Linked DNA regions of Constrictibacter sp. MBR-5. The protein of the gene in region 1 interacts with the protein of each later gene in a pairwise test. Links are inferred from orthologs where the notes say so. Each region holds a gene or a part of one and is shown in the gene's direction. Other genes may lie near its edges.

Region 1 (3,414 bases):
GCGCCGCATTGGTCCTAATCCGTCGAGGGATCGGATCTTAGGCCGCAGCCGGCAGCGAGGAAAGCTCAGGGAAGCGCCGGGGGCGGCAACGCGGTGGCGTCGGGGATGAGCACGCGCCAGAGTTGCGCCAGCGCCTGCTCCAGGTCCGCCGCGTGGAGCCCCGGGTAGTGATCGAGGATGCGTTCGAGGATCAGGTCTTCCGCCCCCTCCTCCACGCCCTTCCGCACCGTGACCGTGGCGCGAAAGGCGGGGAGCAGAACGTCAGGCAGGCCCGCCCTGCGATAGATCGCCTGGAACCCCAGCGGCCCCTGGTCGTGGATGAGTATCCTTGCGCGATCGATCGGAAGCCCGGCGAGAACGGCGAAGCTCGCCTCGACGAAGGCGATGCTGCCGTCGCAGAGGCAGCGCAACAGCAGCAATGGCGGCAGCATGGCGCGCTCGGACAGGCTGCGTGCCAAGGCCTCCGTCTGCTCCTCCGGAACGTCGGCGATCATGCTGGAGAAGGCCCGGTCCCGGCCGTGCATCATCAGTTCTTCGAACAGGGCCGGCGGCAGGCGATGCCGCAACATCAGTCGCGCCCGCAGATCGTCCGCAGCGCATTCGACGAGACGTTGGGCGACGGTGATCGGCAGCGCCGGACGGTCGATCAGCAGGCGCTGGATCGCCGGATCATGCGAGAACTGCTCGACGACGCGGTGCATCGCGCCCTCGCCCAACTGCGCCCCGAGATTTCCGACCGTGGTTTTCACGACGGCTCTGTCGCAGGTCGCGATGAGCGCATGGCACACCGCCTCCGGTACGGAGCTGCGGCCGGCTATGGCGATCTGCTTGGCGACATTGCCGGCGTGGATGATGGCGATCAGATCCTCGTCGCGCAGCACTTCGGTGCAGCGGAGAACCGGCACGGCCACCGTGGCGATGTCGTGCGCGAAGGTGAGCGCGAGTTCGCGTGGCAGAAACGGGCAGGATTTCAGATGTTCGGCGAGCGCCTCGCGAACCGTCTGGATGGCGTCCTGGGCCAGCACCGCCACGATGTCGAGCGCGATCTGCCGTTCGGCGTCGCTCAAGCGGCCAGACGACAGTTCGGCGGCAACGATCGATGCCGTCTCGGTCCGCGACCGTGCCGACAAATCCGCGAGGAGCCGTTCGACGCGGTCCTTTGTCACCTTAGAGCCTTCTGTTCGACGAACACCGGCAGACGCTCAAATCTTCGTTGCGCCTTGCGTCGGCCCCTGGCCGCTATCTAGCTTCGCCTGCAAATGTCAAAAGATCGTCAACGGGCCGGATCCCGGCCGCACCATCCCCCGTCGCGCATGAAGACGCCGTCCGCAAAGGCGCGGGCGGCCAAGGCGGCGCCCGCGAGCGGCCGCCTGCGGGCATGGCGCGCACCGCTGCGCCGCTGGCTCGGCATCGCCGCGCTCGTGGCATTGCTCGGCCCGCCGGCGACGATCCTGATCTACCGAATCGTCCCGCCACCGTTCACCCCGCTGATGATCATCCGCCTCGTCGAGGGCGAGGGCATCGATCACGACTGGGTGCCGATGGAGCGGATCGCGCCGGACCTGCGCGCCGCCGTCATCGCCGCCGAGGACAACCGCTTCTGCGAACACGCCGGCTTCGACTGGGGGGCACTGCGCGACGCCTACGACGACTACCGCAGCGGGGATTCGTTCCGCGGCGCCAGCACGATCAGCATGCAAACGGCAAAGAACGTCTTCCTCTGGCCGGGCCGCACGATGGTCCGGAAGGCGGTCGAGGCCTGGTTCACGATGCTGATCGAACTGCAATGGCCGAAGCGGCGGGTCCTGGAGGTCTATCTGAACGTCGCGGAATGGGGGCACGGCATCTATGGCGCGGAGGCGGCGGCGCAGGCGCATTTCGGCAAGGCTGCAGCCGACCTGACGCGGCGCGAGGCATCGCTGCTGGCGGCAGTGCTGCCCAACCCGCGCCGCTGGTCGGCCGGCAAACCGACCGGCTACATCTCCCGGCGGGCGAACGTCATCTCCACCCGGATCGGGCAGCTCGGGCCGCTGCTCGACTGCGCCGGCGGCCAATGAACGGTCAGACCTTGCGCCACGCGCTGATCCGGAAGAGCGGAAACACGGGCAGCAACAGCGGGTGATACAGGCCCATCACCTTCCGGAAGCCGCCGGCACGCAGCAAGGCCTCGACTTCGGCGGCGGAGTGGTAGTGATCCACGGGCTTCTGCTTGCGGAAGATCAGGCGGAGGACCCGGTAGCAGGCGTTCTCGGTGGGGAGCGACGTGAACAGGACCCCATCGTCGGCAATCCAGCGGCGAATACGGGCAATCGGCTCTCGCGGATCGACGAAATGTTCGAGCACATCGGCCGCCGTGACCGCATCGAACGTCCCCGGCGCGAAGTCGTGGTCGAATATGTTGGCGCCCACCAGGTCGACATTGCGGATGCCGAGCTTACGGACGAGATCGCGGGCCTCGTCGGTATTCTGGTCGATCAGCGTCACGCGGTTGAATCCGGTCGACAGGCTCGCCGCGAACACCCCGCTTCCGCCGCCGAAATCCAGGCAGCGTCGCGTCGCGGGCTTCATCCACCGGATCAGCGCCGTGAGCAGGCGCAGCCGCAGCCAGAAGAAGTCGCGGAGAAGCCGCTGCTCCGAACAGTAGACGTCGAGCGAGATATCCTGGTTCTGGACGGCCGAGATCTCCTTGAGGAGCGACACGGGTGGCTGCACATAACGCATGGCGATCATCGGCACACTCCCTTACAGGATGCCGACGATCCTTGCGCGACGAGGTAAATCCGCGGTTAACGGCGGCTGAAGGATCCATCCAGTCGCAGCATCGTTTGCAAACGAACGCCGGCGTGCTAGGAGCCGCTGTGACGGGCGGGGTGTAGCGCAGGCTGGTAGCGCGTCTGCTTTGGGAGCAGTGGCGCGGTTCGTTGCAAGCCCGCGGGAATCCTCGGTTCTACCGCATCCCCAATTTACGCTTTGGGGATTTCCTGGCCAGATTGCACCGGCCACGCCTCCCACGGCGATCCGCTGTCTCCCCTGATCCCCAGACGCACCGACCCGCCTCGATGGCCGGCCGGGCAGCGCATGCGGCGGGCAAACTCGGACCTCGGCATGTCGCCGAAGCGGACGAGCATGGCGGCGCGGTCGATTTGAGCGGAGTGTCGGCAGCGGCGGCCGTCGGGCATTATGTGTTCGCAGTAGCCGATCAGGTCGAATTCGGGATTGCTGGACAGGAACGGCTCGGACATGGGCGGAGCATAGCGACACGAATGCCGTTCGCCATCAACGGCGAGAGCATCACCGGCCGCACCTCTGCGGTCGCCGGCGACACGGTCTCAAATCACAAAATCATCCGCCACGAGGCTGCTCTTCAACACGTTGACGAGGGTCAAGCTGTCGCCGTCCCCTAGGTCGATCAAG
Region 2 (3,256 bases), on another replicon or contig:
GGCCGTCTAGCCGTAGTCGCCTTCCATTCCCTGGAAGACCGTGTCGCCAAGGACTTCCTTCGCCGCCGCAGTGGCAGCGAGCCTCGCGGTTCGCGGCATGTGCCCGCTGACGCGGAACGTCTCGCACCGACGTTCCGCGTTCTGACGCGCCGCCCCACCGTGCCGACGGCCGAAGAAATCCGGAACAATCCGCGTGCCCGCTCAGCACGGCTGCGGGTGGCGGAGCGGACGGATGCCGCGGCTTGGAGCGATTCGATATGATATGGCGCACCACAGCCCTTTGCCTTCTTCTCGCCGCCGCGGGGGGCAGTGCACTGCTCGTCGTCACCCGAGAGGTTCGCGAGAGGGAGCGGGTCTACGCCCAACTCCAAGCTCAGATCAGCGCCGCTCGTGAAGCGAGCCACGTACTTCGAGCGGAGTGGGCTTACCTGAATCGCCTCGAGCGCGTTCGGGAGCTCAGCGCAATCCATCTCGGCATGGATGCGGCATCACCGGACCGCATTGTTCGCTTCGAAGACCTACCGTTGCGGCAGGCCGAGCGTGCACCGGAACTTTTGGCGGACAACAGAACCAGCAGCAAGGAGTTGATGATCGTACGCGCGGAGAGGAGGCAAGTCCGATGAGGCTTTGGCCGTTCTCCGAAGTCGAAGAAGCGATGCGCGCCCCCTTGCCGCAAGTCGTCTCCGGCGATGGCTTCCTTCGCGGCCAGATCGATGGGCGGATGAAGGCCGCCCTCGAGACGGGCCGCAATCGCTTGGTTCTAGGGGGATCGCTGTTCCTCGTCGCGTTCCTCGCCATCGGGGTCCGCTTGGTGGATCTCGCCCTGCAGCGGCCGGCAGATGCCGCCGGTCCGGCGGTGGCCGCAGTCTCGGATCGCCTCTCCGTCAAACGCGCCGACATTGTCGATCGTAACGGCGTATTGATGGCATCGAGCCTCACGACGCCTTCACTATACGCAAATCCACGCGAGGTTCGAAAAGTCCTCGATTCGGCGACTGCAGCCCGCCAGATCGTCAAATTGCTGCCGGACCTGAACGAAAGCGAAGTTCGCGCGAAGCTGGAACTGGACCGCGCCTTTATCTGGCTGCGCCGAGGCCTGACTCCGAATCAGCAAATCACGATAAACAATGCCGGTATTCCTGGACTCTACTTTCAGCGCGAGGAACGCCGGATCTACCCGCAGGGCCCTCTGGCAGCCCACATCCTGGGCTTCACGGGAATGGATAACGAGGGTCTGGCCGGCGTCGAGAAGTATCAAGACGACCTGCTGCTGAACACGCGCCAGCCACTGAAGCTCTCGATCGATATGCGGGTGCAGCACGTGCTGCATTCGGAACTAGCCCGCAGCATGGCGAAGTTCTCGGCTGTCGGTGCCGCCGGCATGATCGTCGACGCTCGAAACGGCGAAACCATCGCGATGGTCTCCCTGCCGGACTACGATCCGAACACCCGAAGCGCGGCAAGCGACGATGCGATGTTCAATCGCAACACGCTCGGCGTGTACGAAATGGGCTCCACGTTCAAGTTGTTCACGGCGGCGATGGCGCTGGACGCGGGCGTGACCTCGCTGAAAGGAGGTTACGACGCCTCGCAACCGATCCGAATCGGACGCTTCACGATCACCGACTATCACGCGAAGGCACGATGGCTGAGCGTGCCGGAGATCATGATCTACTCGTCCAACATCGGTTCGGTAAAGATGGCGCTCGATGCCGGGACGGATCGGCAACGTGCCTTTCTGCAGAAGATCGGCATGCTCAGCGCGCCGTCGTTTGAGCTGCCAGAAGTTGGCTCCCCGCTGGTGCCCTCGCCATGGCGCGAGATCAACACCATGACCATCGCATTCGGCCATGGTCTCTCGGTCAGCCCCCTCCAACTCGTGAGTGGGGTTTCGGCATTGGTAAACGGCGGCCTGCTGTACCCGCCGACATTGCTGCGGCGCCCGAGCGACGCCCCTCCCGACGGGACAAGGGTCGTCTCGGAGAGAGTGTCGGACCAGATGCGCTGGCTGATGCGACAGATCGTTACGGAAGGCACGGGCAGGAACGCCGACACGCAGGCTTATCCTGTTGGTGGCAAGACAGGCACCGCGGAGAAGGTCGGCGGCAAGGGATACAAACGAAAGGCGCTCGTATCGTCGTTCGTCGGCGCATTCCCGATCGACGACCCAAAATTCGTCATACTTGCGATGCTCGATGAGCCGCAGGGAACCAAAGATACCTACGGCTACGCGACCGGTGGCTGGGTGGCGGCGCCGGTTGTGAAGGCGGTCGTCAGCCAAGCTGGCGCTTTGCTCGGTCTCCCACCCCGGACCCAACCCCAACAAGACCACCGTGTGGTTGAGGCTAGCACCTCAGTCCGCCGGACAGTCACGCAGTGAGGACATGATCGCGGCTCGCCTGAACCTCGAGACTCGCTCGTCACATCCCGTCGGGAAGTTCGCTGGCCTGACCAGCGACTCCCGCGAGGTGCGCCCGGGGTTCCTGTTCGCCGCTCTCTCGGGGGCTCGTGCGAACGGGGCCGATTTCATTTCTGATGCGATCGAACGGGGCGCATCAGCGATCCTGGCGTCCCCCGGCACCGTGAGCGCCAACACGCTCGGTGGCGCGACATTGATTGAGGATCCGCGGCCGCGGCATCGTTTCGCGATGATGGCCGCAGAGTTCTATGGTCGGCAGCCGCGTACGCTTGTTGCCGTCACGGGCACGAACGGGAAGTCGTCTGTCGTCGATTTCACACGGCAAATCTGGCAGCGCCTTGGGCGCCCTGCCGCGAGCATCGGAACCCTCGGCGCTATCGGCGACGGCTTTCTCAGACCCGTTGCACTGACGACACCGGATCCCGTCACTCTATATCGAACGGTCGGCCAGATTGCGGCGATGGGCCTAGACCATCTGGCTGTCGAGGCATCGAGCCACGGACTGAGCCAGCATAGGTTGGACGGACTCCGCCTCACCGCTGCAGCCTTCACCAGCTTTTCGCGAGATCACCTCGACTACCACGGAAGCCTGCCCGCCTATCTCGAAGCGAAGCTGCAGCTTTTCAGGGATTTGCTGCCGCCCGGTGCGCCCGCACTGATCAATGCGGACAGTACCACCTCTGAGCTTGTGATTGAGGCCTGCCGGCAACGGCGTCAGCACGTCGTGACCTATGGTCGAAAAGGCCTATGGCTGAAGCTGGAAGGGGCGGAAGTAGACCACGATGGACAGGTTCTGCAGCTGAAAGCTTTTGGGCGCAGCTACCGGCTGCGATTGCC

The links.
Region 2: the proteins of mtgA (region 1) and ABIE65_RS18910 interact in binary tests that used the Escherichia coli proteins (3 or more experiments, as listed by UniProt). The link is inferred for Constrictibacter sp. MBR-5 from one-to-one orthologs.

Annotation. Positions count from the first base shown.
Region 1 is NZ_JBEPTK010000002.1:608,221-611,634, reverse strand. The notes cover bases 266-3,185. They hold mtgA (monofunctional biosynthetic peptidoglycan transglycosylase), read left to right. Parts: upstream 266-1,313; coding sequence 1,314-2,057; downstream 2,058-3,185. Other genes in these bases: ABIE65_RS06850 (hypothetical protein), read right to left, coding at 2,964-3,185; ABIE65_RS06855 (class I SAM-dependent methyltransferase), read right to left, coding at 2,062-2,730; ABIE65_RS06865 (DUF2336 domain-containing protein), read right to left, coding at 266-1,166. Also shown: ABIE65_RS06870 (hypothetical protein), read right to left, coding at 1-9; more of ABIE65_RS06865, read right to left, coding at 66-265; more of ABIE65_RS06850, read right to left, coding at 3,186-3,242; ABIE65_RS06845 (pectate lyase), read right to left, coding at 3,330-3,414. UniProt on the Escherichia coli protein: Peptidoglycan polymerase that catalyzes glycan chain elongation from lipid-linked precursors. May play a role in peptidoglycan assembly during cell division in collaboration with other cell division proteins.
Region 2 is NZ_JBEPTK010000010.1:63,211-66,466, forward strand. What follows is about bases 1-2,999. They hold ABIE65_RS18910 (peptidoglycan D,D-transpeptidase FtsI family protein), read left to right. Parts: upstream 1-619; coding sequence 620-2,380; downstream 2,381-2,999. Other genes in these bases: rsmH (16S rRNA (cytosine(1402)-N(4))-methyltransferase RsmH), read left to right, coding at 1-261; ftsL (cell division protein FtsL), read left to right, coding at 258-623; ABIE65_RS18915 (UDP-N-acetylmuramoyl-L-alanyl-D-glutamate--2,6-diaminopimelate ligase), read left to right, coding at 2,385-2,999. Also shown: more of ABIE65_RS18915, read left to right, coding at 3,000-3,256. UniProt on the Escherichia coli protein: Essential cell division protein that catalyzes cross-linking of the peptidoglycan cell wall at the division septum. Required for localization of FtsN.